DNA from 3 places in the Lysobacter firmicutimachus genome. Region 2 is predicted to be linked to each of the others. Evidence: riboswitches for the same ligand, from Rfam matches in the RefSeq annotation. Region 2 holds a riboswitch; each other region holds the start of a gene.
The links. A riboswitch is a leader RNA that binds a small molecule or an ion and turns the genes downstream of it on or off. The one in region 2 is predicted to bind cobalamin.
Positions count from the first base shown of each region.

Region 1: linked by a shared signal. The riboswitch ahead of V2J18_RS05280 (TonB-dependent receptor) and the one ahead of btuB (TonB-dependent vitamin B12 receptor) in region 2 are both predicted to bind cobalamin.
Region 3: linked by a shared signal. The riboswitch ahead of btuB (TonB-dependent vitamin B12 receptor) and the one ahead of btuB (TonB-dependent vitamin B12 receptor) in region 2 are both predicted to bind cobalamin.

Region 1 covers NZ_JBANDL010000002.1:1,238,492-1,246,119, reverse strand. Annotated here, with positions in the region: gene cobU (bifunctional adenosylcobinamide kinase/adenosylcobinamide-phosphate guanylyltransferase) at 1-165, opposite strand, end outside; gene V2J18_RS05295 (cobyric acid synthase) at 153-1,637, opposite strand; gene cobD (threonine-phosphate decarboxylase CobD) at 1,634-2,650, opposite strand; gene V2J18_RS05285 (PepSY domain-containing protein) at 2,770-4,308, opposite strand; gene V2J18_RS05280 (TonB-dependent receptor) at 4,290-6,392, opposite strand; cobalamin riboswitch at 6,635-6,782, opposite strand; gene cbiB (adenosylcobinamide-phosphate synthase CbiB) at 6,923-7,628, opposite strand, start outside.
Region 2 covers NZ_JBANDL010000002.1:4,415,120-4,422,747, forward strand. Annotated here, with positions in the region: gene bioD (dethiobiotin synthase) at 1-188, opposite strand, end outside; gene V2J18_RS19075 (GAF domain-containing protein) at 294-776, shown strand; gene V2J18_RS19080 (TfoX/Sxy family protein) at 773-1,231, shown strand; cobalamin riboswitch at 1,378-1,629, shown strand; gene btuB (TonB-dependent vitamin B12 receptor) at 1,750-3,597, shown strand; gene V2J18_RS19090 (hypothetical protein) at 3,908-4,849, opposite strand; gene V2J18_RS19095 (hypothetical protein) at 4,857-7,628, opposite strand, start outside.
Region 3 covers NZ_JBANDL010000002.1:1,228,511-1,236,138, reverse strand. Annotated here, with positions in the region: gene V2J18_RS05260 (hypothetical protein) at 1-555, opposite strand, end outside; gene V2J18_RS05255 (hypothetical protein) at 599-1,249, opposite strand; gene btuB (TonB-dependent vitamin B12 receptor) at 1,298-3,172, opposite strand; cobalamin riboswitch at 3,286-3,524, opposite strand; gene V2J18_RS05245 (TonB-dependent receptor plug domain-containing protein) at 3,758-6,133, shown strand; gene clpB (ATP-dependent chaperone ClpB) at 6,626-7,628, opposite strand, start outside.

The DNA.
Region 1 (7,628 bases), 3.2 Mb from region 2:
CCAGTGCGCCGGTCGGCGCGCGCGGTGATGATCGATGCGCGCGGCCATTTCCGCGTCCCCGGCCTGGCCGGTGGCGATGTAGACCACGTCGGCGTAGTCGCCGGCGATGCGTTCGGCCAGCGCGCTCTTGCCCGAGCGCGCGCCGCCGAGGATCAGGCTGTGCATGCGGCGTCCTCCAGTCCGAACCATCGCGCCAGGCGCGCGGTGTCCAAGTGCGCTTCGACCGCATCGGCGAGCCGCTCGATGCCGGCTTCGCGCAGCGCGCCCAGGTCCAGCGGCTCGGCCCCTTCCAGCCCGGCCCAGCGCAGCAGCGCGGCCAGGGCCTGCGGCTGGTCGAACAGGCCGTGCAGGTAGGTGCCCAGCACCTGGCCGTCGGCGGACAGCGCGCCGTCGTCGCGGCCGTCGTCGAAACGCAAGGCCGGCCGCTGCAGCGCCGGACCGCGGCTGACGCCGCAATGGATTTCGTAGCCGGCCACGGTTGCGGACTCATCGTCGAACGCGAACCGCCCGCGCACGTTGCGCAGCTGCTTATGCGGCTCCAGCGTGGTCTCCAGCTCCAGCCAGCCCAGGCCCGCGCTCGAACCCGGCTCGCCCTCGATGCCGTGCGGATCGTGCACCGCGCGGCCGAGCATCTGCAGCCCGCCGCAGATGCCGATCACCCGTCCGCCGTAGCGCAGATGGCGCGCGATCGCCTCGCCCCAACCGTGGCGGCGCAGCCAGTCCAGGTCGGCACGGGTCGATTTCGAGCCCGGCAGCACGATCAGATCGCAGGCCGGCGGGGTTTCGCCGGGGCCGACGAAACGGCAATCGACCTGCGGGTGTGCGCGCAAGGCGTCGAAGTCGTTGTGGTTGCTGATCCGCGGCAAGGCCGGCACGGCCACGCGCAGGCGCGCGCCGGCCTTGGCCGCCGCTGCGCGCGGCAAGGCGTCTTCGGCCTCCAGGTGCAGGCCGTGCAGATACGGCAACACGCCGAGCACCGGCTTGCCGGTCTCGCGTTCCAGCCAGTCCAGGCCGGGCTGCAGCAGGGCGATATCGCCGCGGAAACGATTGATGACGAAGCCGACCACGCGCGCGCGCTCACGGTGCGACAACAGAGCCAAAGTGCCGACCAGGTGCGCGAACACGCCGCCGCGGTCGATGTCGGCGATCAGCACGACCGGACAGTCGACCGCTTCGGCATAGCCCATGTTGGCGATGTCGCGGTCGCGCAGGTTGATCTCGGCCGGGCTGCCGGCGCCTTCGACCACCACCGCCTGGAACCGCTCGCACAGGCGCGCGTGCGAGGCCAGCACCGCGGCCATCGCCGTGCGCTTGTAGTCGTGGTAGGCGCGCGCATCCAGGTTGGCCACGGCGCGGCCGTGCACGATCACCTGCGCGCCGGTGTCGCTGTTGGGCTTGAGCAGGATCGGATTGAAGTCGGTATGCGGCGCCAGCCCGGCGGCCTGCGCCTGCACCGCCTGGGCCCGGCCGATCTCGCCGCCGTCGGCGGCGACCGCGGAATTCAGCGCCATGTTCTGCGGCTTGAACGGCGCCACCGCCACGCCGCGCCGGCGCAGCCAACGGCACAGCGCCGTGACCAGGGCGCTTTTGCCGGCATCGGAGGTGCAGCCCTGCACCATCAGCACGCGCGCGCTCATCGCCCGCCCTGCGTCGAAGCGGCGGCGAGTTCGTCGACGGCGGCGGCCAGCGCGGCATCGAGCCGGCGCCACTCCGCCTCGTCGCCGGGCAGGCCGAAGCGCAGGCTCGGCGGCTGCTCGAACAAGCGCGTCAGCACGCCGCGCCGGGCCAAGGCCTCGTGCAGCGGCGAGGCATCCTCGCCGCGCCGCCATTGGAAGAAGGCGCTGCCGCCGCTCGGCGCCAGGCCGTGCGCGCTCAGCAGCGCGGCCAGGCGCGCGCCGTCGGCGAGCAGGCGCTCGCGCTGCGCCGCCTGCCAGTCGCGATCGGCCAGCGCCGCGCGCAGCACGTGCCGCGCCGGGCCGCTCAAGGTCCACGGCCCGAGCCGTTCGCGCAGCGCCCGCAGCAGCGGCGGCGCGGCGCAGACGAAGCCGGCGCGGGCGCCGGCCAGGCCGAAGAACTTGCCGACCGAACGCAGCACGATCAGCCCCTCGCGCGCGCTGTCGGCGCACAGGCTGTGTTCGGGAGTCGCGTCCATGAAGGCCTCGTCGATCACTAGCCAGCCGCCGCGCGCGGCCAGCGCCGCGTGCGCCTGCAGCAGGGCTTCGCGCTCGAAGCGATCGCCGCCGGGATTGTTCGGATGGATCAGCACGATCACATCGAACGCATCGACGTGGCGCAACAACTCGGCCGCCGGCAAGGACTGCACGGCGTGCCCGCAACGCCGCCAGGCATGCGCATGCTCGGCATAGCCCGGAGCGAGTACGCCGACCCGCACCGGCGCGCGCAGCTCCGGCAACGCCTGGATCGCCGCCTGCGAGCCCGCGACCGGCCACAGCGCAGGCGCGCCGTAGTAGGCGCAGGCGATGTCGATCAGGCCGTCGTCGTCTTCGGGCAGGCGCTGCCAGGCGCGCGCCGGAATCGCCGGCACCGGCCAGGCGGTCGGGCTGATGCCGGTCGACAGATCCAGCCATCGCTCCGCCGCGATGCCGTAGCGGCGCGCGGCGCGCAGCAAGCGTCCGCCGTGTTCAAGCATGGGTCGACTCCGGAACGGGGCCGTCGCGCAGCCAATGGCGACGGCCAATGCGAAAAGACGGGGGAGCATAACGGCAGGCCCGCGGCGCAGGCGCCCGCCCCCTATCCGCGGCCGGGCGCTCAGGCCGCCGCATCGGCCAGCCTCCGCGGTACCACGGCGGGTTTGCGCGCGCGCCGCGCCGTCCGCGCCAGGACGAGCGCGCGCAGGCGCTTGCAGGCGACCAGGATCGCGGTGACCGCCAAGGCCGCGCCGATCGCCAGGCCGGCCAGCAACAGGCCCAGGCGCAGGCGCGGCCGTTCCAGCAGCCACGGCAAGTCCCAGCTGTGCAGGCCGTGATACAGCCAGCGCTCGGCCCGGCTGCGTCGGTCGCTGACCGCGACGATCTCGCCGCGCGCGGGCGCGATCTGCACCCAGCTCGCGGCCGGGTCGTCCAGACGCAGACGCCACACCGGCAGCGGCGGCGGATCGCGGTGCGTCGCCTGCAGATAGTAGGCGTCGTAAGTCTGCAAGCGCTGCCGCGCCGCGATCTTCAACCTGCTGTAGGCTTCGGCGCGCCGCACCGCGGCGGCGAGATCCGGCGCGGACGCGGCACCGGTCAGGGCCGGCGCCCACGCCGTTCCGCCCCGGCGCGACTGCATGCGCAACCAAGGTTCGCCGGCCAGCCAGACCAGCTCGGCCTCGAGCCAGCCCTCGCCCACCGGCAGGCGCGGCCGCCAATGCGCCGGCCACGCCGGCGGCGGCGCGGAAAACGCGTCGCGCCAGCGCTCCAACGCCGGGTTCGGCGGCGCGCGCATGGGACCCATCGACATCCAGCCGCTGAACAGCCAGCTCAGCATCAGCAAGCCGCCGCCCCAGCCGAGCCAGTGGTGCCAGGCGTAAACGCCGCGGTATTGACTGATCCGGCGCACCCGGCGCCAGGCATCGATGCTGCGCCAGGCACCGATCGCCACCCCGGCCAATGCCGCGAACAAGGCCGCGCCCGACAGCCACATCACCACTTGGCGCCACAACGCCGGCTGCGCGCGCAGCGCTGTCGGGTAGATCCAATGCACGATCGCGCCGACCCAGTTCCAGCCGCGCTCGCTGCGGGTGCTGTCGCGCACCGCTTCGCCGGTGCTCGCCGACACGTACAGTTCGGTCGCCTGCGCGTCGGCGAAACGCAGCTTGTGCAGCGGCGGACGCAGGCCGGACAGACCGTTGAGCGTCCACTGGTCGCGCTCGATCCGCCCCAGGTACTGCGGCGCCGACTCCGCCTGTCCGCGGCGACGCTGGAAATCGCGCGCCACGGCCGCGGCGGCCGAAGCATTGAGCTCGGGCAGCACGCGGCCGTCGTCGGCGCCGACCAGATGCCAGCGCTCCTCGCCGTCGCGCAGCCGCCACACCGGCCGCGCGCCGAGCATGCCCAGCCGCGCGCGCTGCGGCGGGGCGTCCAGACCCGCGGCCCGGGCCGCCTGGCGTGCGTCGATGCGGACCGCCGCCAGCGCCAGATCGGATCGCCCGGCGCGCGACTCGGCCTCGCTCAAGCGCGGTAACGGCACGAACAACAACACCGCGCCGGACAGGAACCACAGCAGCACCGGCACGGCCAGGACGACTCCCAGCCAGCGATGCCACAGCTGCAGCTGGCGCTTGAGCGCGTTCAAAAGCGCTGCGTCCATTCCAGCTCGAACTCGCGTCCCGGCCCGAGCAGCGCCTGTGAGCGGCCCGAGCCGACGTACAGCGCATCGCCGAGATTGCGCGCGCGCAAGGTCAGCCGGCTGCCGGTGCGGGGACGCCAGGACAGTTGCGCGTCGGCGACGGTGTAGCCGTCGATGCGCGAGGTATTGGCGTTGTCGTTGTAACGGTGGCCGACCCGGCGCAGCCCCAGCGCGGCGCTCCAGCGTTCGACCGGGTCGAAGCCCAGCCACAGATTGAACACGCGCTCGGGCGTATTGGCCGGGGTGCGACCGTTGCGCGACACCAGCCGGCCCGCGACGACTTCGTTGAAGTCGTCGAAGCGCGCGTCCAGCACCGCGGCATTGGCGTCGACCCGCCAGCGCGGCGAAAACGCGTAGCCCAGGCCGAGTTCGAGGCCGCGCGAACTGCGCTGCCCGATCTGCTGGACCCGGTTGGGGTCCTCCTCGTCGCGGCTGAGCAGGTTGCGCTTCTCGATCCGGTACGCCGCCAGCGACCAGTCGCCGCGGCCGCCGGCGAAGCCCTGCTTGAGGCCGATCTCGATCTGCCGCGCCGGGGTCAGCGACCAGTCCTTCTGCGCCAGCGGCAGGGTCACCAAGCCCGAAATCGGATCGATGCCCTTGCTGGTCTGCGCGTACAGCGACGTCCGCCCGTCGAACGCGAACACCGTGCCCAGGCGCCAGGCGGTGAAATCGAATTGCGTGCCGAAGCCGGTGCCGGCCGGCAGCTCCTTGCGCTGCACTTCGATGCGCTCGCGGCGCAGGCCGCCGACCAAGGTCCAGCGCGGCCACAGTTCGATGCTGTGCTCCAGGTACAGCGCGCGCTGGCGGGTGATGCTGCTGAAGCGCGGCCGGGTGCCGGCGAGGTTGACGAAGCCGCCGGGGGCGAAGTCGAACGCCGGCACCGTGTCGCGGCCGCCGTAGGGGCCGTTGTTGCTGTGGGTGAAGCGCACCCGCGTGGCTTCGGCGCCCAGGTTCAGGCGCTGCGCGCGCCCCCACAGCTCGCCCACGGCGAGCAGGTCGAAACGCTGGCCCCACTGCTCCTGGTCGTGGCCGATCGCGATGAAATCGCTGCGCACGACCGTGCTCTTGCGCGGATCGAAGGCGTAACTCTCGGCATTGCGCCAGCGCCGGTCGATCGCGACGTGGTAGGTCTCGGCGACCAGTTGGGTGCGGGCGCCCAGCGCATAGTCGAAGCGCAGCCGCGCCAGGCCGTCGTCGTAGCGGACATGGCTGTCGGCGACGTCGTAATTGCGCTCGCGCAAGCGCCGGTCGAGCCGGCCGTCGACCAGCGGCGTACCGAAGTAGCGCGGGTCGTGGCGACGGCCGCCGTCGTACTTGAGGGTCGCGGTCAGGCGCGGGCTGAGGTCCCAGGCCACCGCGCCGGAGAAGCCGTAGCGCTCGTAGCCGGCGCGGTCGATATCGCCGTTGCCGCCGGCGCCGGTCAGGTCGGCGCGCCAGCGCACCCGCTCGCCCGCGCCCTGCCCCGCGCCGAGACCGAAGCGGTACCCGTCCCAGCTCGACGCCGCCAGCATCGCCTCGCGCCGCGGCGCGCTCTGCAACGCGCGCGGCACGTAATGCACCACGCCGCCGATGCTGCTGTCGCCGAATAACACCGAGGCCGGGCCGCGCAGCACCTCGATCCGGTCGAGTTGCCAGGTATCGCCGGGAAAGCTCAGCGTGCCGGAGGCGACGAACACGCGCGTTCCGTCGTACACCTGCGCCACCGAACCGTGGCCGGAGAAGCCGCGCAGGCTCAAGGAAGAGCCGCCGTTGCCGGGCGCGCCCATCGGCACCACGCCGGCCGCGCGCGCCAGCGCCCGCTGCGGCGTGTCGTCGCCGCGCTCGCGCAAAGTTTCGCCGTCGAGGATTTCGACCGCAGCCGGCAACTCGCGCAGGCTCAGGCCGAGCCGGCTGCCGGCGTCGGCGACCCGCTCCAGCGGCGACTGCGCGCGCACCTGCACCGCGTCGAGGGTGGTGGAATCGTCGGCGCAGGCGGTGTCGGCGAAGGCCAGTCCGATCAGGGCCAAGCTCAGGCGACGCAGCGGCAAGGCGCCGCGCATGGGCATGCGGTGGGTCCTGCGATCAAAGAGGCGGGCTGACAAGCGGGCGGTCTCCGGTGCTCGCGCACGGGATGCCCGCAGGCCCGGAGCGGCCGGCGCCGGCGCATCGCGGTGCCGCGACGCGTCCACGCACGAACCCGGCCCGCGCGCGGACGCACCGGCCACAGCCGGATGCGACGCGATCGGGATTCGACTCCAGTCCCGCGCCCGCACCCCGGAGCGCATGTTCGACTGATCGCCGCAGGGTCGGTCTTCTGGCTCGCCTTCGACCTCCTCCGCCGGCCTTCCCGGTCGCGACGACCAGTGGCGTATGGGCGGATTCGTCAGGCTTACAGCAGCGGGGGCTGCGCCGGAATGGCCGGGCCGCATCGCGGCGCCGGCGTCACCGGACTTCCCTTCGGCCTTGCGGCCGATGCCGCGCGATGGCTTGCGCGGCGAACCCTGTGGACGGCGCGACTTTAGGCGAGCGCCTGCGGCGCCGCAACTGCACACCGCAGTATGGCGCGCGCGACGCCGCACGCCGCATGCGCCGCAGCTCAGAGCGCGCGCCAGAGCCATGCGCCGAAAGCGATCGTCGCCAGCCACAGCATCGCGCCGCGTCCGACCAGGCGTTGCGCGCGCTCGATAGATTCCGCATCCGGCGCCGCGCCTTCGCCGAGTTCGGGGCGCGGCTCCCACCGGCCGTGATACGGCGCGGCCCCGCCCAGGCGCACGCGCAAGGCGCCGGCGCCGGCGGCCATCACCGGTCCCGCGTTGGGACTGTCCCACTGCGGCGCCTGCGCGCGCCAGCAGCGCCACGCCGCCGCGGTGTCGCCGAGCACGGCGTAGGTCAGCGCGGTCAGTCGCGCGGGCAGCCAGTTCAACACGTCGTCGATGCGCGCGGCGGCCCAGCCGAAACGCTCGTAGCGCGGCGTGCGATAGCCCCACATCGCGTCCAGCGTATTGGCCAGCCGATAGCCGACCGCGCCGGCCGGCCCCAGCGCTACGTACCAGAACAGCGCGCCGAACACCGCATCGTTGCCGTTTTCCAGCACCGACTCGGTCGCCGCCGCCGCCACGCGCTCGGCGTCCAACACGGCGGTATCTCGGCTGACGATGCGCGCCACCGCGTCCCGCGCCGCCTGCAGATCGCCGTCGCGCAAGGCGCAGGCCACCGGCACGGCATGCTCGTCGAGGCTGCGCAAGCCGATGCACAGATACAGCACGACGGCGCCGAACGCGCTCCCGGCCCACGGCGATCGG
Region 2 (7,628 bases):
CCCGGCTCGCAGCCGCTGGCCACCGGTTTCATGCCGACCGCGCGCAATCCGCGCGCGCGCAGCGCGTGCAACAGCGCCGCGCTGGCCAGCGATTTGCCGATGCCGGTGTCGGTGCCGGTCACGAATACGCCCGGAGGACAGGCAGGACGCGGCGCCGGATCGGCACGATTTGCGGCCGTTGGTCGGATGGCGCCGGCGACCGGAGGCTGGTTGTGACTCATCTCGCGCTTTTGTTCCCGCTTCCCGGATCGGCCCATGGTAGTCGCGCAAGACGCCGCTGTTACACTTCCGCGATGTTTACCGCCTCTTCTTTGACCGGCGACAAGGCCGAGCAGTACCGGCAGCTGGTCGCGCAAACGCGCGGCCTGCTCGACGGCGAACGCGATCGCATCGCCAACGCCGCCAACCTGTCGGCGCTGATCGCGCACGCCCTGCCCGACCTCAACTGGGTCGGCTTCTATTTCTACGACGGCCGCGAGCTGGTGGTCGGTCCGTTCCAAGGCCTGCCGGCCTGCGTGCGCATTCCGCTCGACAAGGGCGTATGCGGCGCGGCGGCGACCACCCGGCAGACCCAGCGCGTCGCCGACGTGCACGACTTCCCCGGCCACATCGCCTGCGATGCGGCTTCGCGTTCGGAACTGGTGGTGCCGCTGCTGCGCGGCGAGGAGCTCATCGGCGTGCTCGATCTCGACAGTCCGCTGCCGGAACGTTTCGACGCCGACGATCAGGCCGGCCTCGAGGCCATCGCCCGCGTTTACCTGGAGTCGCTGGCATGAGCGCGGCGAAGATGCGCAACATCGGCCCCAAGAGCGCGGCCTGGCTGCGCCAGGTCGGCCTGCGTACCCACGAGGACCTGGCCTCGGTCGGCACGGTCGAAGCCTTCATGCGGGTCAAGCGCGCCGGCTTCAAGCCGACCCTCAACCTGCTGTACGCGATCGAGGGCGCCCTGCTCGACTGCCACTGGCAGGAGATCAGCGAGGAGCGCCGGCAGGAGCTGATCCTGGCCGCCGATGCCGCCACCGCCCTGCTGCCGGCGCCGCGCAACAAGCCGGCCGCCGCGCCGGTGCGCACCACCGTGCATGCCGAAGACGGTTACGAATCCGGCGGCGGTTTCGCCGCGGCGGGCGAGCGCGAGTCCGGCCACGACGACGATCACGGCGGCGGTTTCGACCGCGATGGCGGCGCGGACGAAGGCGAGCGCGACGACGACGAACGCGGCGAGCGCGACTGACCCCGCCGGGCGGCCGATACGCGTCCGCCGCCCGCTGCGATCGCCCCGCCCCGGGGCCCGACCCGGAGGCCAGCCGGCCGCACCTGCAATGGATCGCCCGGCTCCGTCCGCGCGGCCGTTTCGGACAGCCTGCCCGGCATCGCGTAGAATCCGCCCCGCTTCGAGGTGACCCCACGGCCGACCGCCGCCGGGGTTGAAACGGGAAGCCGGTGACGCGCCCGGCCCGACGGATCTTCCGCCGGCGCCGCAGCCCAGTCCGGCACTGCCCCCGCAACGGTAAGCGAGCCAGGTCGCGGCCTGCGCCACTGTGCGATGCACGGGAAGGCGCCGCGACCGGAAGTCCGGCCCGGCCGGCTTCGCCCGCGAGTCCGGAGACCGGCCCCGAGGCGCCATCGGTTGCGATGCGGAGGGCGTCGCGGCACGGCCGCCGTTCCCGCGCCCGTCGTCGTCCGCCTCTCCCCCGCCGCCTTCCCTGCCGTTTTGCCGCGCGCCGTGCGCGCGCGTCGTGGAGCTTTGCCATGCGTGCCCTGAACCTGTCCTTCGCCATCGCCTGCGCGCTCGCGCTGCCGGCCACCGCCCTCGCCGCGCCCGCGGGCGAGGCCACCGACCTCGACGAGGTCGTGGTCACCGCCAACCGCACCGCGGTCAGCGTCAACGACGCCCTGAGCCCGGTGGAAGTGCTGACCCGCACCGAGATCGAGCGCAGCCAGGCCCGCGACCTCAACGATCTGCTGCGCGGCCGCGCCGGCATCTCGCTGTCCAACCAGGGCGGCGCCGGCAAGCTGACCACCCTGTTCCTGCGCGGCAGCGAATCCGACCACGTGCTGTTCCTGGTCGACGGCATCCGCATCGGCTCGCCGACCTCCGGCCTGGCCTCGCTGCAGGATCTGCCGCTGGCCTTGATCGACCGGATCGAAATCGTGCGCGGCCCGCGCTCGAGCCTGTACGGCGCCGACGCCATCGGCGGCGTGATCCAGGTGTTCACCCGTCGCGAGCAGCAGGGCTTCGCCCCGCGCGCCCACGTCGGCGGCGGCAGCAACGGCGCGATCGAATTCGGCACCGGCTTCGGCGGCCGCAGCGGCCGCGGCTGGTTCGGCGCCGACTACAGCTTCCGCAAGACCCAGGGCATCGACGCCTGCCGCGGCGCCGGCTTCCCGGTGTTCGCCGGCTGCTTCACCGACGAGCCCGACCGCGACGGCTACGAAAGCCACGCCCTGTCGCTGCGCGGCGGCATCGACCTCAACGAGCAGTGGAGCATCGAAGGCCAGGCCCTGCGCGCCGAGGGCGAGAACGACTACGACGGCAGCTTCGTCAATTACTCCGAGACCGTGCAGCAGGTGATCGGCGGCAAGGTCCGCTGGCGCCCGAGCGAAACGGTCAACGTGCAATTGGTCGCCGGCCGCAACGTCGACAGTTCCGACAACTTCCTCGGCTCGCTGCCGATGGGCTTCTTCAGCACCGACCGCGACAGCGCCAGCCTGCAGGCCGATTTCACCGTCGCCGACGGCCATGTGTTGACTGCGGGCTTCGATTGGCTGCGCGACCGCGTCGACAGCGACACGATCTACGACGAGCGCGAGCGCGACAACAAGGCCGGCTTCGTCCAGTACCAGGGCCACTTCGGCGCCCATTCCTTCGAAGCCAGCCTGCGCCGCGACGACAACGAACAGTTCGGCGGCCACACCACCGGCGGCGTCGCCTGGGGCCTGGACTTCGCCGAACGCTGGCGCGTCACCGCCGGCTACGGCACCGCGTTCAAGGCGCCGACCTTCAATGAGCTGTACTACCCGTTCTTCGGCAACGCCCGGCTCAAGCCGGAAGAGTCCAAGACCTGGGAAGTCGGCCTGGCTTACCGCGGCGACGGTTTCACCGCGCGCATCGACGGCTTCGACACCCGCGCCGACGACCTGATCACCTACGACGCGGCGATCAACCTGCCCAACAACATCGAACGCGCGCGCATGCGCGGCGCCGAGATCGGGGTCGACACCGAATTCGCCGGCTGGACCCTGGCCGCCAGCGCCAGCTTCCTCGACACCGAGAACCGTCGCGGCTTCAACCGCGGCAACGAGCTGCCGCGCCGCGCCAAGCACAGCGGCCGCATCGACTTGGACCGCGCCTTCGGCAAGTTCCGCGTCGGCGCCACCGCGGTCGGCTACGGCTCGCGCTACGACAACGCCGCCAACAGCGTGCGTCTGGGCGGCTACGGCACCTTGGATCTGCGCGCCGAATACGCCTTCACCCCGGCGCTGAGCCTGCAGGCGCGCGTGGCCAACGTGTTCGACCGCGAGTACGAGACCGTGTCGTACTACAACCAGCCCGGCCGCGAGTGGTTCCTGACCCTGCGTTACGCACCGGCCAACTGAGTCGGCTCCCTCGCTGCAGCGAGAACGAACAAGCCCGGCGCAGGCCGGGCTTGTTCGTTTCGGGCTCTCGTCATGGAAGCCAGGCGTGCGGACAGAGGAGCGGCGGCGGCAGCCCCGCACGCGCCACGATCTTGCCTCGCCGCCCCGCCCTCATCCGCCCCTTCAGGGCGCTGTCTCCCGCAGGCGGAGAAGGGAGCCCCCAGGGCGTCTTCTGAAGATCCGATCGCCCCCTCAAAGCCCCTCTCCCGCGCGCGAAAGAGGGGTTGGGGTGAAGGCACCTGGCCGCCGTCGCCGCGCCCTCTTCGAACGCTCACGTCGGCCGCAGCGAACACTGCACCCAAGAACGCCCGGTCACGTCGGCGACCACGCCCATCACGCCATGGCGCCACCGTCCGTCTTCCGGTCCGCCGGCGAGCGCACGGTGTACCGGTACCGTGGTCTCGTCGCCGCAGCTCTGCAGGCGCGCACCGGCTTCGGCATCGTCGCGGAACACCGCCTTGGCGATCACGAACCAGCTCAAGGCCAGCGGCTCGCCCTGCGCCGACAACACCAGGCTCAAACCGCTGGGGCGCGGCAGTTCCGCGCCCGACAGCAACGCGTCGAGCTGACGCATCAGCGGCCCTGCATCGCCGAGCGCGGCCTGGGCCATCGCCGCCAGACGCAGGCGGTCGAGTTCGTGCGCGCGGGCGTAGAACTCGGTGCTGCCGTCGGGATTGACCCCGCACAGCCGCCACACCAACAGCGGCGAACGGAACCAGGCATGGCGCTCGCTCCACTGCGGCGGCAGGCGCCCGCCGGGCAGATCCACGTAGAGCTTGGTGGCCAAGGAACCGTCGCCGTGCCGGGCCGAGGCCCAGGCGCCGAAGATCAGCCGGCCGTGACGCTGATGTTCGAACCAGGCGCTCAGATCGCCTTGCCAATCCAAGGCCCGCGCCGCCAGCGCCAGCCGCGCGCGATCGTCGGTCTCCGGCGCGGCGACTTCGGCGGCCCAGCGCAGGCAGGGCTCGCGCGAGCTCCACGAGAACTCCACCGGCACACCGGTGTTGGTCAGGTCGCTGAAGTCCCAGGCGACTTCGGGCCAAATCGAACGCGACAGCGGCGCCAAGGTCCGGGCGAGCAAGGCCTCGGCCGCGGCGGCCGGGCCCGGCAGCACCCGCCCCAGGCGCTGCAGGGTGGCGGCGACCGGCGCGGGCAGCGCGGGCAGCGCCTCGTGCATCGTTTCCTCAGTGCGTTCGCAAAGCATCGCGTTCATGCCGACCTCACTGCACCGCGACCAGTTCTTCGGTCTCGTCGACCCACGCGCGCTGGTCGAACTGCCCCTGCATGCCGACGAAGGTGTAGCGCCGCCGGTACTTGCGCAGGTCCTTGTTGCGCAGGGCGATGCGCAGCTTGGCCGGATCGGTCTGCACGCCCGGCATCTCGATGCGTTCGCTGCGTTCGTAGCTGCCGTCCTTGTACTTGACGTCGATGTACACGCGCTTGACCTGCAGCGGGTCGAAGGTCGGGATGAACTCCAACTGCAGCGCATCCTCGAAGCTGTCGTGGACCACGATCTGCGGCACGTCGACCTCGACCGGCGCGGTCGCCGGATCCGGCTGCGTCGCGCCCTTGCGCCGTTGCACCAGTTGATACGTCACGCCGCGGTTGGCCGGCCCCGGCCGGGCGCCGCGCAGACGCCAGGTCTTGGGCCCGCTGTCCTTGGTCAGGACCAGGCTGGTACGCGGTTCGGGGCTGGAATAGCCGCGCGCCTGCAACCGCACCTCGATCGAATCGATCACGTCCCAATCGATGTCGCCGGGGATCGCGTTGATCTCGCGGAACTCGACGTGCTCGTAGGGGTTCACGAACAAGGTGCGGTCTTCGGTGGAAGACGCGGGGATCGTGTACGAATGCCGGTCGGCGGCCCAGTCCGACTGCGGATTGAAATGGAACTGGTAAGCGGCGTCGTAGTCGAGATCGCGGGTCTGATTCATGAACACTTCGAACCGGCGCACGCCGTGGTCGTCCGGGGTGAACACGAAATCGGCGTGCTTGTGATCGCGCGGCTTGCTCTTGTCGCCGTAGTCCAGCGCGATCTGCGCCGACAGCAGGTCGATCGGCTCGAACGCGATCGGCAGGCTCGCCTCGACCGCGAACTGGCGGAAGAACGGATCGTCCAGATCGATTTCCTTGAAGTATTTGGACTTGTCGCGCAGGTCGCCGAGCATCAAACCGAAGAAGCCCTGCGGCGCATAGGTGCGGCGGGTGGCTTCGGCCCGGTTGTAGCGCAGGGTCAGCTTCTTGCGTTCTTCCTGGCGCACGAACTTGAGCTTGAGCGACAGGCTGACCGCGGTCGGCGGCGTCGGCACGGTCGGCTGCGGCTGCGGCTGCGGCTGTGGTTGGGGTTGAGGCTGTGGTTGAGGTTGCGGTTGGGGCTGCGGTTGCAACGAAGCCGGGCGGCGCAGTTGGCCGCGCCAGCGGCTGGGCTGGGTACCGGCGACGCGGCCGGTGACGTGCACCACGCGGTTGTCCGGATCGCCGCCCATCGGGGTATGCGCGCCGGGGCGGCTGTCGGCCGGGTTGTCGCCGCTGGCGGTATGCGAGGTCACCGTGGCGCCGGCGCGACGCGCGACGGCCAGGGCGACGTCGAGCCGGCGCTGCGACAGCGACTGGTTGTGCGAACGGCGCTGCGACTCGCTGGCGCCGCTGACGTGCTCGTGGCTGGCATAGGCCTGCAAGCGCACGTTACGCGGCGGCGGCAGATTGCGGATCCACTCCGCCAGGCGCTCGGCGCCGCGCTGCGGGCCGGTCCAGTCGCCGTCGCCCTCGACGCGCAAGGTGCCCGATGCGTCCTGGTAGCGCGGGTCGGTGGTGGTGTTCTCGACGTAGGCGCGGTACTGCGCCGAAGGCGGGCTGACCCGCCAGCCGGAGGCGGCCGGCTTGTCGAAATCGAAGAACAGGCCGAAGGTCTGTTCCTGGGTCGCCGCCGGCCATTCGACTTCGATCAGCCGCGCGCCGTTGGGATCGACATTGACGGTGCAACGGCCTTGCGCGTCCAGCGCCACCGGCTGGGCGTCGACTTTGACCACCGCGCCGGCGCCGGTCACGGTGATGGTTTCGCTGAGGCCGCTGCTCGACGGCGTGTGGCTGACCGATTGTCCGGCCGGCAACGGCGAGGGTTGCTGCGATTCGACCGTGAGCGTGGCCGGTTGGATCTGCGCTGGCGGCGGCGTGGTGCCGGTACCGGGCGCCGTACCGGGACTGGTGGCGGCGGTACCGTTGAAGCCGCCGCCCGGCGCGCTGCTGCCGGGCGTCGTGCCGGTACCGGGCGTGGTGCCCGTGCCCGGTGTGGTGCCGGTACCCGGCTGCGTGCCGGTACCGGGCGTCGTGCCGGTACCAGGCGTGGTACCCGTGCCCGGCGTCGTGCCGGTACCGGGCGTCGTGCCGGTACCGGGCGTCGTGCCGGTACCGGGCGTGGTACCCGTGCCGGGCGTCGTGCCAGTGCCGGGCGTGGTACCCGTGCCAGGCGTCGTGCCGTCGGCGGCCAGGCGGCCCGGCACCAGGGTCGGCTCGAACCACTTGCTGAGCAGGTCGTTCTTGAAGAAATCCAGCGCCCACTGCTCCTGGTCGCGGCGATCCTCGGCGTCGGTGAAGGCCTCCACCTGAATATCGATCACGCCCTTCTGCACCAGCGATTCGAACGCGGCATCGATGCCGGCCTTGAACCAGGCGTATTGGCCTTCCAGGCTGGCGCTGAAGTGGTTGTAGATGCGCTCGAAGTCGGCGGTGATGGTCACCCGCAGCGCCGGCCGCATCGCCAGGTACTTGAAGTTGTAGATCACCCCGATCGGGGTCATGCCGTCGCTGAGCGCCTGCTCGAGGATGGTGGCGCCTTCGGCCGACAGGCTCAGGCTGAAGGCGGCGCGGTTGGCCGCGTCCATCGACGGCACGCTGGCGCCGAGGATGTGCTCGACCGCATTGAAAGTGCCCGGCTGCGCCGGTTGCGCCGAAGTGCCGCCGGAGCCTTGCACGTTCAAGGCCACGCACTGCAC
Region 3 (7,628 bases), 3.2 Mb from region 2:
TGCGAAGCCCGCGCCCACATAGCCGGCCAGGGCGCCCAGGCTGCGCGGGTAGTACTGCGGAACCCGCTCGAGGAAGCCGGCCAGGCTGGCGTCGGGGTAGCGACCGGACAGGAAGTAGAAACCGCCCTTGGAAATCAGATAAGCGACCGCCGACGTCGCCAGCAACACCCACGCCAGCCGCGGCACCGCGCTCCAGGCGTCGCGATGCGCCCGCGCGTAGATCCGGCCGCCGAACCACAGCGCACCGTAGGCGAAGGCCAACGCCCAGTACGCCGGCGACAGGCACCAATCGGTGATCCGCCCCTGTGCCAGGCTGCCCAAATCCAACAGCGAGGACAGCAGGAACAGCGCCGGAAAGCCCCAGGCCGGGCGCAGCATCGCGCCAGCGAGGAAGAACACCGCCCACGACGCGCTGGGCAGCGCGTCGACGCTGGCGAAGTGCTGGCCGCGGGTGCAGATCATCAGGACGGCCAAGGCCAGGCCGACGCCGATCTGGGCGCTGCGCGAGCGCAGCGGCAAGGGGGCGACGGGGGTTTGCTCTAGGGTCGGGGACATGCTCGGACTCCGATGACGGAACGGATGAGTGACGATGCGCGGATCAATCGTGGCGGCGGGCGACGGCGAGCTGGCGCAGGTGGTGGGCGATCACTGCGTAGAAGCCCAGGGCGACGACGACGTAACCGAGCGTGGTGCGTACGAACAGCGGCCCCCAACGCCACAGCCGACTCAGGTACTCGGCCAGGTTCGGATCGGCGTAGCGTCCGCCGAACCAGTAGAACGCGCCGTTGGAAACCAGGAACGAGACGCTGGCGGCCAACGCGGCGACCGCGAGGGTCGCCGCCAGTGCGCGCCATTCCGGCGCCAGCCGCGGCGCGACCCAGCGCCCGCCGTACCACAGCGCGGCATAGGCGAGCAGCAGGAAGGCATAGGACGGCGTCACGCAGTAGTGCTGGAAGAAGCCCAATCCGCGCCCGGTGATGGCGAGGTAGTCGACCGCCACCGCCATCCCAAGATAGGCCAGGAACCCCAGATGCCGGCGCAGGAACAGGCCGCCGAGGAAGAACACCGCCATCGACGCGTCCGGCAGATGCAAAGCGCTGCCCAGATGATGGAAACGGGTGCCGAGCATCAAGGCCAGCAGCGCGCCCGCCACCGCGGCGCGCGCCGGTCGCGACCAGACCGCGGCGTCCGCGTCCGCGTTCGGCAAGGCAGCGGCGCTCGCTGCGTGGGGGCGGGTCGGCGGGTTCATCGGCAGGCCTCGGTGGAGCCGGCGCGCACGCCGGCGATGGTGATGGGGTCAGCGCGCGGGTCGGTAACGCAGGCTCAACAGGTAGTTGCGGCCGGGCTGGTTGTAGAACGCAGCGGTCTCGTAGCGACGGTCGAACACGTTGTCGGCGCTCAACTGCACGCTCCACGACGGGTGGAAGGCATAGCCCAGACGCAGATCGGCCAGGGCATAGCCGCCCAAGCGGCGGCTATTGGCGAGGTCGTCGTAGCGTTCTCCGGCGGCATAGACACTGGCGCCGAACGAGAACGCGTTCACCCGCCGGTCCAGGTCGATGCGCGCGCTTTGCCGTGCACGGCGCGGCAGCCAGTTGTCGCGATTGCCCCCGGGGCTGAGGTTGCGCGCGTCCAGCCAGGTCGCGCTGGCGCGCAGATCCCATTGCGCCAGCTGCGTGTCCAATGCCGCCTCCAGCCCCCGAATGCGCGCGCTGTCGACGTTGCCCGGCAGGCCGATCGAGGCGTCGTAGGCGATCAGATCGTCGATCTTGTTCTGGAAGGCGTTGAGCGACCACACGTGCTGGCGGCGCTCGCCCCAGGTGCCGCGCAGGCCGAGCTCGACGCTGCGCGAGGTTTCCGCGCCCAAATCGGGGTTGCCGTAATTGGGGTAGTACAGCTCGTTGAAGGTCGGCGCCTTGAACGCGGTGCCGTAGCTCGCGGTCAGGCGCAGCGATTCGCTCAGGTTCCAGCCCCACAGCAGGCTGCCGGTGGTCTCGCCGCCGAACTGGCTGTCCTCGTCGCGGCGCAGGCTGGCCTGCAGCGCATGCGCGCCGACGTCCTGCTGCCACTGGCCGAAGGCACCGCGCAGGATGCGGCCGTCGCGGGCATAGGCGACGTTGCTGTCGACGCGGTCGCGCTGCCAGTCGAAACCCAGGGTCAACAGGCCCTCGCCGAGACCGAGGTCGGCCTGCAGCGAGCCCAGCTCGCGGCGGGTCTCGAAGGTGCTGGAGTACTTGCCGTTGCGATAGGCCTCGCTGAGATCTTCGCTGCGGCCGGCGCCGGCGCTGACGCCGATGCGCTCGCTGGGGCGATAGCGCAGCTTGGCGCCGAGCACCTGCTGCACGCTGTCGGCCTGATTGTTCTGGCTGCCGTCGTATTCGTTATGAGCCTCGGCGCGGAACGCGCGCGCCTCGGCCTCCCAGCGCTCGCCGAAACGGTAGCCGCCCTGCACGGTCAACGACTGGTTGCGGTAGCCGTCGCGGTCGGGCGAGTTAGTGAAACAACCGGCGCCGCGCGGCGCCGGCTTGCCGCGACAGGCATTGATGCCGTCGGTGTCTTCGTGTGCGGCATTGACCGAGTACCAGCCGCGCTCGCCCTTGCCGGCCACGCCGGCGCTGGCGCGGTGGGTCTGGTAGCTGCCGATCGCGGCGCTGAAGCTCGGCGCGAACGCGCCCTGCGGACGGCGGGTGAAGATCTGGATCACTCCGCCGAGGGCTTCGGAGCCGTACAGGCTGGAGAACGGCCCGCGCACGATCTCGACCCGCTCGATCTGTTCGACCGGAATGTCCTGCAGCGCGGTTCCGCCGCTGGTCGCCGAACCGAGCTTGATGCCGTCGACCAACACCAGTACGTGATCGGATTCGGTGCCGCGCAGGAACAGCGAGGTCTGCTTGCCGGCGCCGCCGTTATTGGCCAGCGACACGCCCGGCGCGCCGCGCAGCAAATCCGGCAGCGAGGCCGGCTGGCGCCGTTCGATTTCGGCGCGATCGATCACCGTCACCGCGGCGAGAGTGGCGTCCTGGGTCTGGGCGGTGCGGGTGGCGGTGACCACGACCTGATCCAGATCGACCGCGGCGGGCGCGGCGGCGGCCAGGCCGGGGGCGGCAAGCACGCCGCCGGCGAAACACAGGGAAGCAAGACGCAGGCGCGGGGCGCAGCAAGGCAAAGTCACAGGCGGTCTCCAGGGCCGCGCTCTCCCGCGCGGCCGTGATCGGTCGTGACAGAAGGCGGAAACGGCCAGGAGACGGCGCAGGCGCGCCTTCGCCCCGAGACCGGCCCACCGCCTGTCGGTTCGCGCTCCGGGCCGGTCTCCGGGCTCGCGAGCCGATGCGGTCCTGTGCGGAACCGGCATCGCGTACCGCGCCTTCCCGTGTCGAAACACAGTGGCTGCGTGCGGTACGTGTACTCGCCTACCGTTGCGGGGGCAGCTCCGGCTTGGCCGCCTGCGGGGCAGGACGACGACCGGATTCCCGTTTCAATCCCCGGCGAATGTGCCGGCGATCACCTTGAGCGCGGGCATCTTAACAGTCGCGCCCGGTGGCGACGCCAGCGTACGGCGCGCGATGGGCGCGCAGCCTGCCGCCCGCGCCCGGTCCCGCGCGCGGAAAAGCGCCTTAACGGGCGGCCAGGCGTGACCGGCTGCGCACTACCACTTTTCGACTATTGCCGATAGGCGGACTTTGGCGGATTTATTGACCAATTGTTATGCGCGTGTTAAATCGCAATGACATCGCTGTCAATCCCTCAAGGAGTCGCCATGCACGTCCGCCGTACCCCCGCCGGCCCGCGCCATCCCCTGGCCCTGGCTCTGCTGCTCGCCCTCGCCGCCCCGGCGTACGCGCAGGATGCGCCGCAGAGCGACGCCAAGACCCTGGACCAGGTGATCGTGACCGGTACCCGCGTGTCCGACCGCACCGTCGCCGAGTCGACCGCGCCGATCGACATCATCACCCCGGAAACCCTCGAAGCCACCGGCACGGTCGAACTGGCCACCGCGCTGTCGCGCGCCCTGCCCTCGCTGAACTTCCCGCGTCCGGCCATCACCGACGGCACCGATGCGGTGCGCCCGGCGCAGTTGCGCGGCCTGGCCCCCGATCAAGTGCTGGTGCTGGTCAACGGCAAGCGCCGCCACACCACCGCGTTGATCAACCTCAACGGCAGCCAGGGCCGCGGCTCCTCGCCGGTCGATCTCAACGCGATCCCGATCGCCTCGATCGAGCGGGTCGAAGTGCTGCGCGACGGCGCTTCGGCCCAATACGGCTCCGACGCCATCGCCGGCGTGGTCAACGTGGTGCTCAAGGGCTCGGGCCAGAACGGCTCGATCGCCGCGCGCTACGGCCAGTACAGCGCCGGCGACGGCGAGCAGTACCAGCTCTCCGGCGACGCCGGCTTCAAGCTCGGCGAAAACGGCTGGCTGCGCCTGGCCGCGCAGGGCGGCCATCAGGACCAGACCAACCGCGCCCGCCCGTTCCAGGGCCGGGTCGAACAGCGCTACGGCGATCCCGAGATCGACCACGGCGCGTTCTCCTACAACGGCGAGTACTCGCCGGCCGATTACCTGAGCTTCTATTCCTTCGGCAGCTACAGCGAACGCGACGTGTTGTCCAACGGCTATTTCCGCTTCGCCGGCGACCCGCGCAACATCCCCTCGATCTATCCCAACGGCTTCCTGCCGCAGATCCACAACGTCAGCAAGGACCGCGCCGCGGTGTTCGGCGTGCGCGGCGAAACCGCCGGCGGCACCCAGATCGATTTCAGCTACAACTACGGCCACAACGGCCTGACCTTCGACATCGAGCACACCCTCAACCGCAGCCTGGGCCCGAGCTCGCCGACCCAGTTCTACGCCGGCGCGCTGGAGGTCACCCAGCACGTGCTCAACCTCGATTTCACCCGCGCGATCGAACTGGGCTGGAAGTACCCGCTGACCCTGTCCTGGGGTGCGGAATGGCGCGGCGAGGAGTTCAGCCAGCGCGCCGGCGAGCCGCTGTCCTACGCCAACGGCGGCGTGGCCGCGCCGAACGGCCAGATCATTCCCGGCGCGCAGGTGTTCTCCGGCTTCCGCGCCAGCGACGCCGGCGATTTCGACCGCCACAGCTACTCGTTCTACCTCGATGCGGAAACCGACGTCACCGACAAGTTCTCCATCGGCGCCGCGGCCCGCTACGAGAGCTACAGCGACTTCGGCGAAACCACCTCGGGCAAGCTGTCCGGCCGCTACGCCTTCACCGACAAGGTCGCCCTGCGCGCCACCGCCTCGACCGGCTTCCGCGCGCCGTCGCTGCAGCAGCAGTACTTCCAGTCGATCGCGACCAACTTCATCAGCGGCATTCCGTACGAGATCGGCACCTTCCGGGTCGACAACCCGGCCGCGGTCGCGCTGGGCTCGGAGCCGCTCAAGGCCGAAGAATCGACCAACTACAGCCTGGGCCTGGTGCTGCAGCCGGTCGACGCGCTGTACATCACCGTCGACGCCTACGACATCAAGGTCAAGGACCGCATCCTGCTGTCGGAGAACCTGACCAGCGCCGCGGTACGCAACTACCTGCAGGCCAACGGCTATCCGGGCATCGGCGGCGGCCGCTACTTCACCAATGCGGTCGATACCAAGACCCAGGGCGTGGACGTGATCGCGACCTACGGCTGGGAACTGGCCGCGGGCAAGCTCAACCTCACCGCCGGCTACAACTACTCCAAGACCGAGATCGACAAGATCGCGCCGAATCCGCCGCGACTGGCGGCGATCGACCCGGCGGCGGTGCGCATCGGCCGCACCGAGATCGGACGCATCACCAAGGGCGCGCCGAAGGACAAGTTCTTCCTCGCCGGCGACTGGAAGACCGGCCACTGGAGCTTCAACGCCACCGCCACCCGCTACGGCCAGTTCACCGAGCTGCACGCCACCGATCCGCGCCAGGACCAGACCTTCGGCGCCGAGTGGACGCTGGACCTGGCGGCGACCTACCGCCTGGATCGCTGGGAGTTCACCGTCGGCGGCGACAACGTGCTCGACGCTTATCCGGACGAGTCCAAGCTGGTCCGCGGCACGCGCAACTACCTGCCGTACAACACGGCCTCGCCGTTCGGCTTCAACGGCGCGTTCGGCTACGTCAAGGTCGGCTACAAGTGGTAAGCCTTCCGGCGTGACGATCCAACGCCGGGAATGGATGCGCGAAGGCCCGGAGCGATCCGGGCCTTCGCGTTTGCGGCGGAGCGTCGTGCGCCGTTCGGTGCGGCCGGGATCCAGGCGCGCCGCCGGTCCGGCCGGCGCGAATCGAGCGCACCGGGCCCGGCCCGGGTGTTTTCGTGTTTCCGGCACATCCCCACCGCGACGGATCGGCCATACAACGCCGGGGCGCACCCGCGCCGCCGCACCGAACACCCCGCCGGAGCCCGTCGATGCGCCCGGTCTAGGAGCAGCGTGAGCCTCGGCCCAGCGCCGCGACGTATGCGAGCGTAGTCCCCGTAGCCCAGGCAACGGGGTTGCTTCGCCTTGTCGCGTGGTTGCCGTGTGGAAATACGCCGCTTCGCCGGTCGCGGCTCGCGCCGCGCCTACAGGATCGACGGCACAACGAAAAACGGCCCGCATCGCGGGCCGTTTTCGCTGCATCGCCGTCGGCTTGGCTCAGCCCTTGCGGAACACCAGGTGCCCGCCTTCGGCCTCGACCTGGATCGTGTCGCCGTTGACGAACTCGCCGCCGAGGATGCGCTGCGCCAACGGGTTCTCGATCTGTTGCTGGATCGCGCGCTTGAGCGGCCGCGCGCCGTACACCGGGTCGAAACCGACGTTGCCGATCAGGTTCAGCGCCGCCTCGCTCAGCGCCAGCTTCAGGCCGCGCTCGCCCAGGCGCTTTTCCAGGCCGTGCAGCTGGATCTTGGCGATCTCGCGGATCTGCCCCTTCTCCAGCGGGTGGAACACGACGATGTCGTCCAGACGGTTGATGAACTCCGGCCGGAAATGGCTCTGCACCACCCCCATCACCGCCGCCTTCATCTGCGTATAGGCCTCCGCCGAGGTGTCGTTGCTCAACTCCTGGATCATCTGCGAGCCCAGGTTGGAGGTCATCACGATCACCGTGTTGCGGAAGTCCACGGTGCGGCCCTGGCCGTCGGTCAGGCGGCCGTCGTCGAGCACCTGCAGCAGGATGTTGAACACGTCCGGGTGCGCCTTCTCGACCTCGTCGAGCAGGATCACGCTGTAGGGACGGCGACGCACCGCCTCGGTGAGATAGCCGCCCTCTTCGTAGCCGACATAGCCCGGAGGCGCGCCGACCAGGCGGCTGACCGCGTGCTTCTCCATGAACTCGCTCATGTCGATGCGCACCATCGCATCGGACGAGTCGAACAGGAACTCGGCCAGGGCCTTGCACAGCTCGGTCTTGCCGACGCCGGTCGGGCCCAGGAACAGGAACGAGCCGCTGGGACGATTGGGATCGGACAGGCCGGCGCGCGAACGCCGCACCGCGTCGGACACCACCCGCACCGCCTCGTCCTGGCCGACCACGCGCGCGTGCAGGGCCTGCTCCATCTTGAGCAGCTTCTCGCGCTCGCCTTCCAGCATCTTCGACACCGGGATGCCGGTCCAGCGCGCGACCACTTCGGCGATCTCCTCGGCGGTCACCTTGTCC